Rhodovastum atsumiense: one gene and its partner. Each later gene encodes a partner of the first gene's protein in a complex. Links are inferred from orthologs where the notes say so. Each region holds a gene or a part of one and is shown in the gene's direction. Other genes may lie near its edges.

The links. The genes of interacting proteins can lie anywhere in the genome.
Region 2: the proteins of hfq (region 1) and NBY65_RS24680 are in contact, whole or in part, in a crystal structure (PDB 3VU3), measured with the Escherichia coli proteins. The link is inferred for Rhodovastum atsumiense from one-to-one orthologs.

What each region holds. Positions count from the first base shown.
Region 1 is NZ_OW485601.1:742,995-747,557, reverse strand. Bases 1,010-3,760 are described here. They hold hfq (RNA chaperone Hfq), read left to right. Parts: upstream 1,010-2,097; coding sequence 2,098-2,424; downstream 2,425-3,760. Other genes in these bases: NBY65_RS03165 (inositol monophosphatase family protein), read left to right, coding at 3,721-3,760; hflX (GTPase HflX), read left to right, coding at 2,444-3,721; NBY65_RS03180 (thiamine pyrophosphate-dependent enzyme), read right to left, coding at 1,010-1,486. Outside these bases: more of NBY65_RS03180, read right to left, coding at 1-1,009; more of NBY65_RS03165, read left to right, coding at 3,761-4,548. UniProt on the Escherichia coli protein: RNA chaperone that binds small regulatory RNA (sRNAs) and mRNAs to facilitate mRNA translational regulation in response to envelope stress, environmental stress and changes in metabolite concentrations.
Region 2 is NZ_OW485601.1:5,472,682-5,476,577, reverse strand. The notes cover bases 907-3,896. They hold NBY65_RS24680 (catalase), read left to right. Parts: upstream 907-1,363; coding sequence 1,364-3,430; downstream 3,431-3,896. Other genes in these bases: NBY65_RS24675 (GntR family transcriptional regulator), read right to left, coding at 3,448-3,896; NBY65_RS24685 (ABC transporter substrate-binding protein), read left to right, coding at 907-1,260. Outside these bases: NBY65_RS24690 (ABC transporter ATP-binding protein), read left to right, coding at 1-304; more of NBY65_RS24685, read left to right, coding at 301-906.

The sequences.
Region 1 (4,563 bases):
CCACCGGCTGCAGCGCGCAGCCATATTCGGGCGTGCCCGCGAACACCATCTGCTCCCAGCGCACCGCGCCCAGCGTATCGTTGCGCAGGACCAGGAGCTTCACCTCGAGCGCATGGCGCACGCAGGTGGCGAGCTCGCCGAGCGACATGGTCAGCGCGCCGTCGCCGCTCACCGCCACCACCATCCGCCCGGGATGGGCGAGGGCGGCGGCGATCGCGTAGGGCAGGGCACAGCCCGCCGTCGCCATCGTGCCGGAGGTGGTGAAGCGACGGCGGTCCAGCATGCGCAGGTAGCGGGCGGCCCAGGTGGTGCAGGTGCCGCAATCCGCCACCAGGATCGCATCCTCGGGGGCCAGGCGGTCCAGCTCGCGCAGCACCACCTGCGGCTTCATCGGCGAATCCCCCCGCGTCGCCTGTTTGTCGAGTTCCTCGCGCCATTCCACCATGGTTGCCTGCGCGCCTTCGAGGAAGCCCGGCTCCTGCTGCTGCGCGAGCAGCGGCAGCAAGGCCCGCAACACCGCGGCGGCATCGCCGGTCAGCGCCGCTTCCACCGGCACGCGCAGGCCGATCCGCCGTGCATTGGCATCGATCTGCACCACCCGCGCCTGGCCGGGACGCGGATAGTACTCAAGGTAGGGGAAGCCGCTGCCGACGATCAGCAGCGTGTCGCAGCTCTCCAGCGCATCCTGGCTCGGGCGCGTGCCGAGCAGGCCGGCCCCGCCAATACCATAGGGGCTGTGATCGGGCAGCACCCCCTTGCCGAGCAGCGTCTCGGTCACCGGCGCGGCCAGCCGTTCGGCGATGGCGGTGAGCTCCGCCCGGGCCCCGAGCGCCCCGCGTCCGGCCAGGATGCAGATCCGGCGCCCCGCATTCAGCACGGCGGCCGCGCGGGCGAGCGCATCCTCGGCCGGCAGCAGCGCCGGCGGCGCCGGCAGCGATGCTGCTACCGTTCCGTTGCGTCCGGCGCGCAGGTTGCGCCCGAGCGTGGCGGACTGGATATCGGACGGGATGGTCAGATGCGTCGCCGTCGCGTCGGCGAGCGCGATCCGGCACGCCTGGTTCACCGCCGCCTCGGCATGGGCGGGCCCCTGCACCTGGATGCTGAAGCCGCAGGCATCGGCGAAGACACGGTCGAGCGGCACGTCCTGCTGGCCCGCGGTGCCGATCAGGTCATGGGGCGGCAGCCCGGTCAGGGCCAGCACCGGCGCGCCGTCCGCCCGGGCGTCATACAGGCCGGCCAGCAATTGCAGCCCGCCCGGTCCGGCACTGGCCAGGCACACGCCGAGCCGCCCGGTCAGCCGGGCATGACCGCTGGCCATCAGCGCGGCGGTCGATCCCTGGCGGGTCTGCACGAAACGGATGCGGTCGGCGCGGCGGCGCAGCGCCTCGACGATGCCGGCCACGCCATCACCGGGAAGGCCGAACACGGTGTCGGTTCCCCAGTCGAGCAATCCCTGCACGAGCACATCGCCTGTCGTTTCGGCCATCACTGCCTCCTGGACACGGAACAGGAACAAGGCGTCCCTGCGACAGTTCCGGGCTCAGTCGCCACGGGACGCGGTGGAAAGCCCCGTAAGCGTGGGCCCCGGGGAACGTTCGTCACCTTGCATCTTCCCGCATGCAGGCGTCTTTCTCCAGGGAGTCATGCCGCTGTCGCGACCATGACGTTGCCTGTTCTGATGGTCGTACCGCCCTGCATGACTGATCTGATCCAGGCAAACGGGACCGGGTCGGGGGCGGATTTGTTTGTCGTGTCAATCGAAACACCGGAAAACCGCTTCGACATACGCCCGCGCTTCGGCGTGGAGCGGACGCGACGGCTATGGTAAGAACGTGATACGGCGCCAGAAGCGCTGGCGCGGTTGTCCCTGTGGCCGTGCCGGGTTTGCCGAGGGTGGCGTGGCTTGCCTGCGGGATCGTGGGGTGTTCCCGGACCCGTCGGTCGCCGGTATCCCTCGCTGGCGGTACACGGTACCGCCTTCAGGGGGAAGGTGACTGGTCATCTGACGCCGTGCGCGGCCGAGCCACGCCCGCGCGGCGGCGCCTGAATCGGGTTCCGGAGCAATCCGGGACCAGCAACAACAAGAAGGATCACGTCGTGGCCAACGAGAAATCGCAGAATGTTCAGGATGTCTTCCTGAACCATGTGCGCAAGAACAAGACCCCTGTCACCGTCTTCCTGGTGAACGGCGTCAAGCTGCAGGGCATCATCACCTGGTTCGATAATTTTTCCGTCCTGCTGCGCCGCGACGGGCATACGCAGCTCGTCTACAAGCACGCCATCAGCACCGTGATGCCGGGGGCGCCGATCCAGCTGTTCGATGCCACGAGCGCCGGCGCCGGGGCCTCTGCCAAGGAGCCCTCCAGTACTACGCTGACCATGCCGCAACGCGATCGGGAGACGGTCTCTGCCCGCGGAGACTGAGCGGCAAGCCAACGGGCTTATGCCGCCGACCCGCGCCGCCGTCATTCTCCCCTGGGAGAAGCCGGCGAGCGGCGCGGAGGCGACCCGTGCCGCCGAGGCGCGCCTGGCCGAGGCGGTCGGGCTCGCCGCCGCCATCGGCCTGGTGGTGCTGCATACCGCCATCCTGCCACTGCGGGCCCGCCGGCCTGCGACCCTGCTGGGCGAAGGCCAGGTCGCACAACAAGGCCAGGAGCTCGCCGCGTCCCAGGTGACGGTGGCGGTGGTCGACGCCCAGCTTTCCCCGGTGCAGCAGCGCAACCTGGAAAAAGCCTGGAACTGCAAGGTCATCGATCGCACCGGACTGATCCTGGACATCTTCGGCGAGCGGGCCGCCACCCGCGAAGGCACGCTGCAGGTCGAACTTGCGCATCTCGAGTACCAGCGCTCGCGGCTGGTGCGATCCTGGACTCACCTGGAACGCCAGCGCGGCGGCTTCGGCTTCCTCGGCGGCCCCGGCGAGACGCAGATCGAGGCCGACCGCCGCCTGATCGGCGAGCGCATCGTCCGGCTCAAGCGTGAACTGGAGCAGGTCCGCCGCACCCGCGGGCTGCACCGCAGCGCGCGCAAGCGCGTGCCGTTCCCGGTGGTGGCGCTGGTCGGCTACACCAATGCCGGCAAGTCGACGCTGTTCAACACCATGACCGGTGCCGGCGTGCTCTCGCGCGACCAGCTTTTCGCCACGCTCGATCCGACCATGCGCGGGCTGCGCCTGCCCTCCGGCCGGCGCGCCATCCTCTCCGACACGGTCGGCTTCATCAGCGAACTGCCGACCGAACTGGTCGCCGCCTTCCGCGCCACGTTGGAGGAAGTGGCGGAAGCCGACGTCATCCTGCACGTGCGCGATGCCGCCCATCCCGATTCGGCGGCACAGCGCGCCGACGTGCTCGCGGTGCTCGATGGCATGGTGGCCGACGGCACGCTGGACGAGGACTGGCGCACCCGCACCATCGAGGTGCTGAACAAGGCCGACCTGCTCGGCGGCGTTGCGCAAGTGCCCTCCCGGGAGGGCGCGGTCGCCGTTTCCGCCGTCACCGGCGAGGGATTGTCCGAACTGGCCGCGGCGATCGACCTGCGCATCGCCGCGGGGATGGAGATCGCCGACTACGCCATCCCGCCGGCCGATGGCGCGCGCCTGGCCTGGCTCTATGAACATGGCGAGGTGATCGGCCGCGCCGACGACGAGGACGCCATCCACGTGACAGTCCGCCTGCTGCCTGCCGACCGCGCCCGGTTCGAACGCCCGGATTTCTCACGCTGATGCGCCTGTCCCTGCACGAGCTGACTGTCCTCGGGACGGTGCTGCGCGACGCGGCCGCGCGCGAGGTGATGCCGCGCTTCCGCCGTCTTCCTGCCTCCGGGGTGCGCACCAAGTCGGGGCCGCTCGACCTGGTCACCGAAGCCGACGAGGCCGCCGAACGCGTCATCACCGCGGGACTGCAGCGCGCCTTCCCCGGCTGCGTCGTGATCGGCGAGGAAGCGACCGCCGCCGACCCCTCGCTGCTGGAGCGGGTGGGGGAGGCGGAGCTCGCCTTCGTGGTCGATCCGGTGGACGGCACCGCCAATTTCGCCGCCGGTCTGCCGCTGTTCGCCACCATGGCGGCGGCGATCGTGCGCGGCGAGGTGGTGGCGGCGGTGATCCACGACCCGGTCGGCGATGACAGCGCCTTCGCCCTGCGCGGCGAGGGCGCCTGGATCGCCGCCCCGGACGGGCGCCGCCAGGAGCTGCGTGTCGCCACCCCGGCACCGGTGGCGTCCATGACCGGCACCACCTCCTGGCGCTTCCTGCCGGCGGAGCTGAAGGCCACCGTCTGCCGCAACCTGCCGCGGATCGCGGCAAGCTGGGATTACCGCTGCGCCGGCCATGAATACCGGCTGCTCGCCAGCGGCCAGTGCCACTTCCTGCTGTTCAACCGGCTGATGCCCTGGGACCATGCCCCCGGCTGGCTGCTGCACCAGGAAGCCGGGGGATACTCGGCCCGGTTCGACGGATCTCCGTACCGGCCGGCCCTGCACGGCGGCGGACTGATCTGCACCCCCGACGCCGCAAGCTGGCACGCCCTGCACACGGCGCTGCTGCAGCCCTGACAGCGCGGGGCGTTG
Region 2 (3,896 bases), 4.7 Mb from region 1 along the record:
GACGCGGCGGCAGATGCAGGACGAGATCGCCCGGCTGCGCGGCCGGGTCGCGCCGACCACGGTGCTGGTGACGCACGACTTCGCCGAGGCGGTGCGGCTCGCCGACCGGGTGTCGGTGCTCGCCGGTGGCCGCATCGCCGCCAGTGTCCTGGTGCGCTCGCCGCCGGGCGGTCCGCCGCTCGGTCCGGACGTCGCCGGCCGGATCGAGGCGCTGGTGCTGGAGAGCCTGGCCCGGGCGACCCGCGGCGCCGCGCCGCCACCGGCCCGAACGCTGTCCGAACAGATCGGAGAACCCGAAAGATGAACGCTTTCCCGCACGTCCTGTCGCGTCGTGGCCTGATGGTCGGACTCGGCGTGGCCAGCCTGTCCGGCCTGCGCCGTCCGGGGCGGGCGGCCCAGGCGTTCAACGTCTCCTATGTGCGCCAGCCCTTCAACGTGCCGCAGATCGTCATGCGCGAGCGCCAGTTGCTGGAGCAGCGGCTGCGACCGCTCGGCTTCGAGGTGGTCTGGCACGACATCACCTCGGGCGTGCTGCAGGCGCAGGCCCTGGCGGCGGGATCGCTCGACATCGGCGCGGTGATGAACCCGGCCTCGGTGATCATGGCGCTGGCCAACGGCAATCCGCTGCGCATCACCGGCGCCGTCGCGCGCAACCGCAAGCTTGCCGCCATCCTGACGCGCGATCCGCGGATCACCCGGGTGGCCGACCTCAAGGGCCGGACCGTCGCCGGGGTCAAGGGCACCGCGCTGCACCAGTACCTGATCGCGGCGTTGCAGGACGCGGGGCTCTCCATCGGCGACGTCGCCTTCCTCGACATGCAGTTGCCGGTCTCGCTCGCGGCGCTGCAATCGGGCCAGGTGGACGCGGCGGTGCTGGCCGCGGACCTGATCCTGGCGGCGCAGCGGCAGGGCGCGCGGGAAGTGCCAACGCGGCCGGGATTGCTGCAGCCGGTGACGATCACCTGCGCACGGGCCGATCTGGTGGCACAGCGGCCGGATCTGGTGCGGCTCTACCAGCAGGCCCAGGCCGAGGCGGTCGCCTTCGTCGCCGCCGATCCCGATGCCGCCATCCGCATCGCCTGCAAGGCCAATGGCTTCAGCCTGGAGGATGGGCGCACGCTCTATTCCTGGGCGGAGTTCCACACGAGGCTGACGCCGGCCGACCTGGAATCGCTGGAACGTGACATGGCCTTCCTGATCGAAAACCGGATGTGCCCGCGTCCGGTTGACCTGCGGGCGGCGCTGTTCGAGGCCACCTGACCGCCGCGGGTCTGCGCGCCGGGGGGCGGATAAGCCGGAACCATCCCCGTTCATTCACCGTTCCCCCGCCTGCAGCATCGGGGCAAGGCGAAGGGGGGAGCACATGGACGAGGCCCGGCAGACGGCCGCACCGGCCGCCAAGGATCAGGATCTTGCGCGCGCGACGCAGGATCCCGGCCCCCACCTGACGACCAACCAGGGACTGCGGCTCGCCGACGACCAGAACACGCTGCGTGCCGGCGCACGCGGGCCGAGCCTGCTCGAGGATTTCCACTTCCGTGAGAAGATCACGCATTTCGACCACGAGCGCATCCCCGAGCGCGTCGTGCATGCCCGCGGTGCCGCCGCCCATGGCTATTTCCAGGTCACCGAGGATCTTTCCGACCTGACCATGGCTTCGCTGTTCCGCGACCCGGCGAAGCGTACGCCGGTCTTCGTGCGCTTCTCGACGGTGGCGGGATCGCGCGGATCGGCCGACACGCCGCGCGATGTGCGCGGCTTCGCGGTGAAGTTCTACACCGACGAAGGCGTCTGGGATCTGGTCGGCAACAACATTCCCGTTTTCTTCATCCAGGATGCCATCAAGTTCCCCGACGTCATCCACGCGGTGAAGCCGGAGCCGCACAACGAGATCCCGCAGGCGGCCTCCGCGCATGACACGTTCTGGGATTTCGTCTCGCTCACGCCGGAGAGCACGCACATGCTGATGTGGGTGATGTCCGACCGGGCGCTGCCGCGCAGCTTCGCCATGATGGAAGGCTTCGGCATCCACAGCTTCCGCCTGGTCAACGCCCAGGGCCAGGCGCATTTCGTCAAGTTCCACTGGAAGCCGCGCAAGGGCGTGCATTCCCTGTTGTGGGACGAGGCGCAGAAGATCGCCGGCAAGGATCCCGACTTCAATCGCCGCGACCTCTGGGAAGCGATCGAGGACGGCGACTTCCCGGAATGGGAACTCGGCCTGCAGGTGGTGGCGGAGGCGGATGCCGGCAAATTCCCCTTCGACCTGCTCGATCCGACCAAGATCATTCCGGAAGAAGATGTGCCGGTGCGGCGCGTCGGGCGGCTGGTGCTGGACCGCAACCCTGACAATTTCTTCGCCGAAACCGAGCAAGTGGCGTTCTGCCCGGCGCATGTCGTGCCCGGCATCGACTTCTCCGACGATCCGCTGCTGCAGGGGCGGCTGTTCTCCTATCTCGACACCCAGATCAGCCGGCTCGGCGTGAACTTCGCCGAGCTGCCGATCAACCGGCCGGTGTCGGCCATGAGCAACAACCAGCGTGACGGCAAGCTGCGACATCGTATCGACCGTGGCCGCGTCTCCTATTTTCCGAACTCTCTTGCCGGCGGCTGTCCCGCGCATTCCCCCGATGCCATGGCGGCGTTCCGGACCTATGCCCAGCCGGTCTCGGGCCAGAAACTACGGGTGCGCAGTGAGAGTTTCGCCGATCATTTCAGCCAGGCGACCCTGTTCTGGAACAGCATGTCGCCCTGGGAGAAGGACCATATCGTCGATGCCTTCAGCTTCGAGCTGAACATGGTCGGCACCGTCGCGGTCAAGCAGCGTGTGCTTGACGAATTGCTGGTGAATGTCGCCGATGATCTCGCTGCCAGGGTGGCGGAGAAGACAGGCCTGACCATCCAGAGCACGCGCCGCAGCCAACCGCATCAACAGGCCTCGCCCGCGCTCAGCATGGACCGGCCTGCCGACAGCATCCGGGGACGCAAGGTCGCGATCCTGGCGGCCGAGGGCGTCGATGCCACCCAGCTAGGCGCGGTACAGACGCGGCTGCACCAGGAAGGGGCGAAGACCGAGGTGATCGCGGCCGTTGCCGGCAGCGTGAAGGCAGCGGATGGCAGCGCTTTGCCGGTGGACCGGCCGGCCCCCAACGCGCCCTCGGTGCTGTACGACGCCGTGGTGATTCCTGGTGGCGCGGCGGCCACGGCGCTCGCCGGCATGGGGCAGGCACTGCATTTCGTGCTGGAGAGCTTCGCCCATGGCAAGCCGGTCGCCGCGCTTGGCGAGGGCGCGGAGATCCTGAAGAAAATGAGCCTTGCCCCGGGCGATGGCGTGGTGACCGGCACCGATGTGGACAAGGTGATGCATGAACTCGTGCTGGCGATGAAGCAGCACCGCCACCATGGCCGTCTCACCGCGGCGGTGCCTGCCTGACCCGCGCCGCCGGTGCCTTATTCGAACATCTCCGGGTAACGCTCTTCCATCTCGGGCAGGGCGTGCAGGAGTTCGGTGAGGTGCTGGCGCATCGCCCTCTCGGCCGCGTCCGGATCGCGCGCGTCGATGGCAGCGACAATGGCGGCGTGCTGGTCCACCAGTGCCTGCAGCGGCTTCGGCCCCGCGAGGCTGAGCCGGCAGGCGCGGTCGAGATGCGCCTTGAGGTCGCTGACGGTCCTCCAGGCCAACGGGCAGCCGGCGCCGTCGGCGATAGCGGCATGGAACAGCTCGTCGTCGCGCCGGAACGCATCGGAGTCGCCACGCTGCGCCGCCTCGCCCTGGCGCGCCAGCAGCGTGGCCAGGCGGGCGCGGTTGTAGGGATCGAAGTTCAGCGCCGCCTGCCGCGCCACCGCCGATTCGATCGATTCCCGCACGAACCGGGCCTGCAGCATCGTCTGGGTGGAGA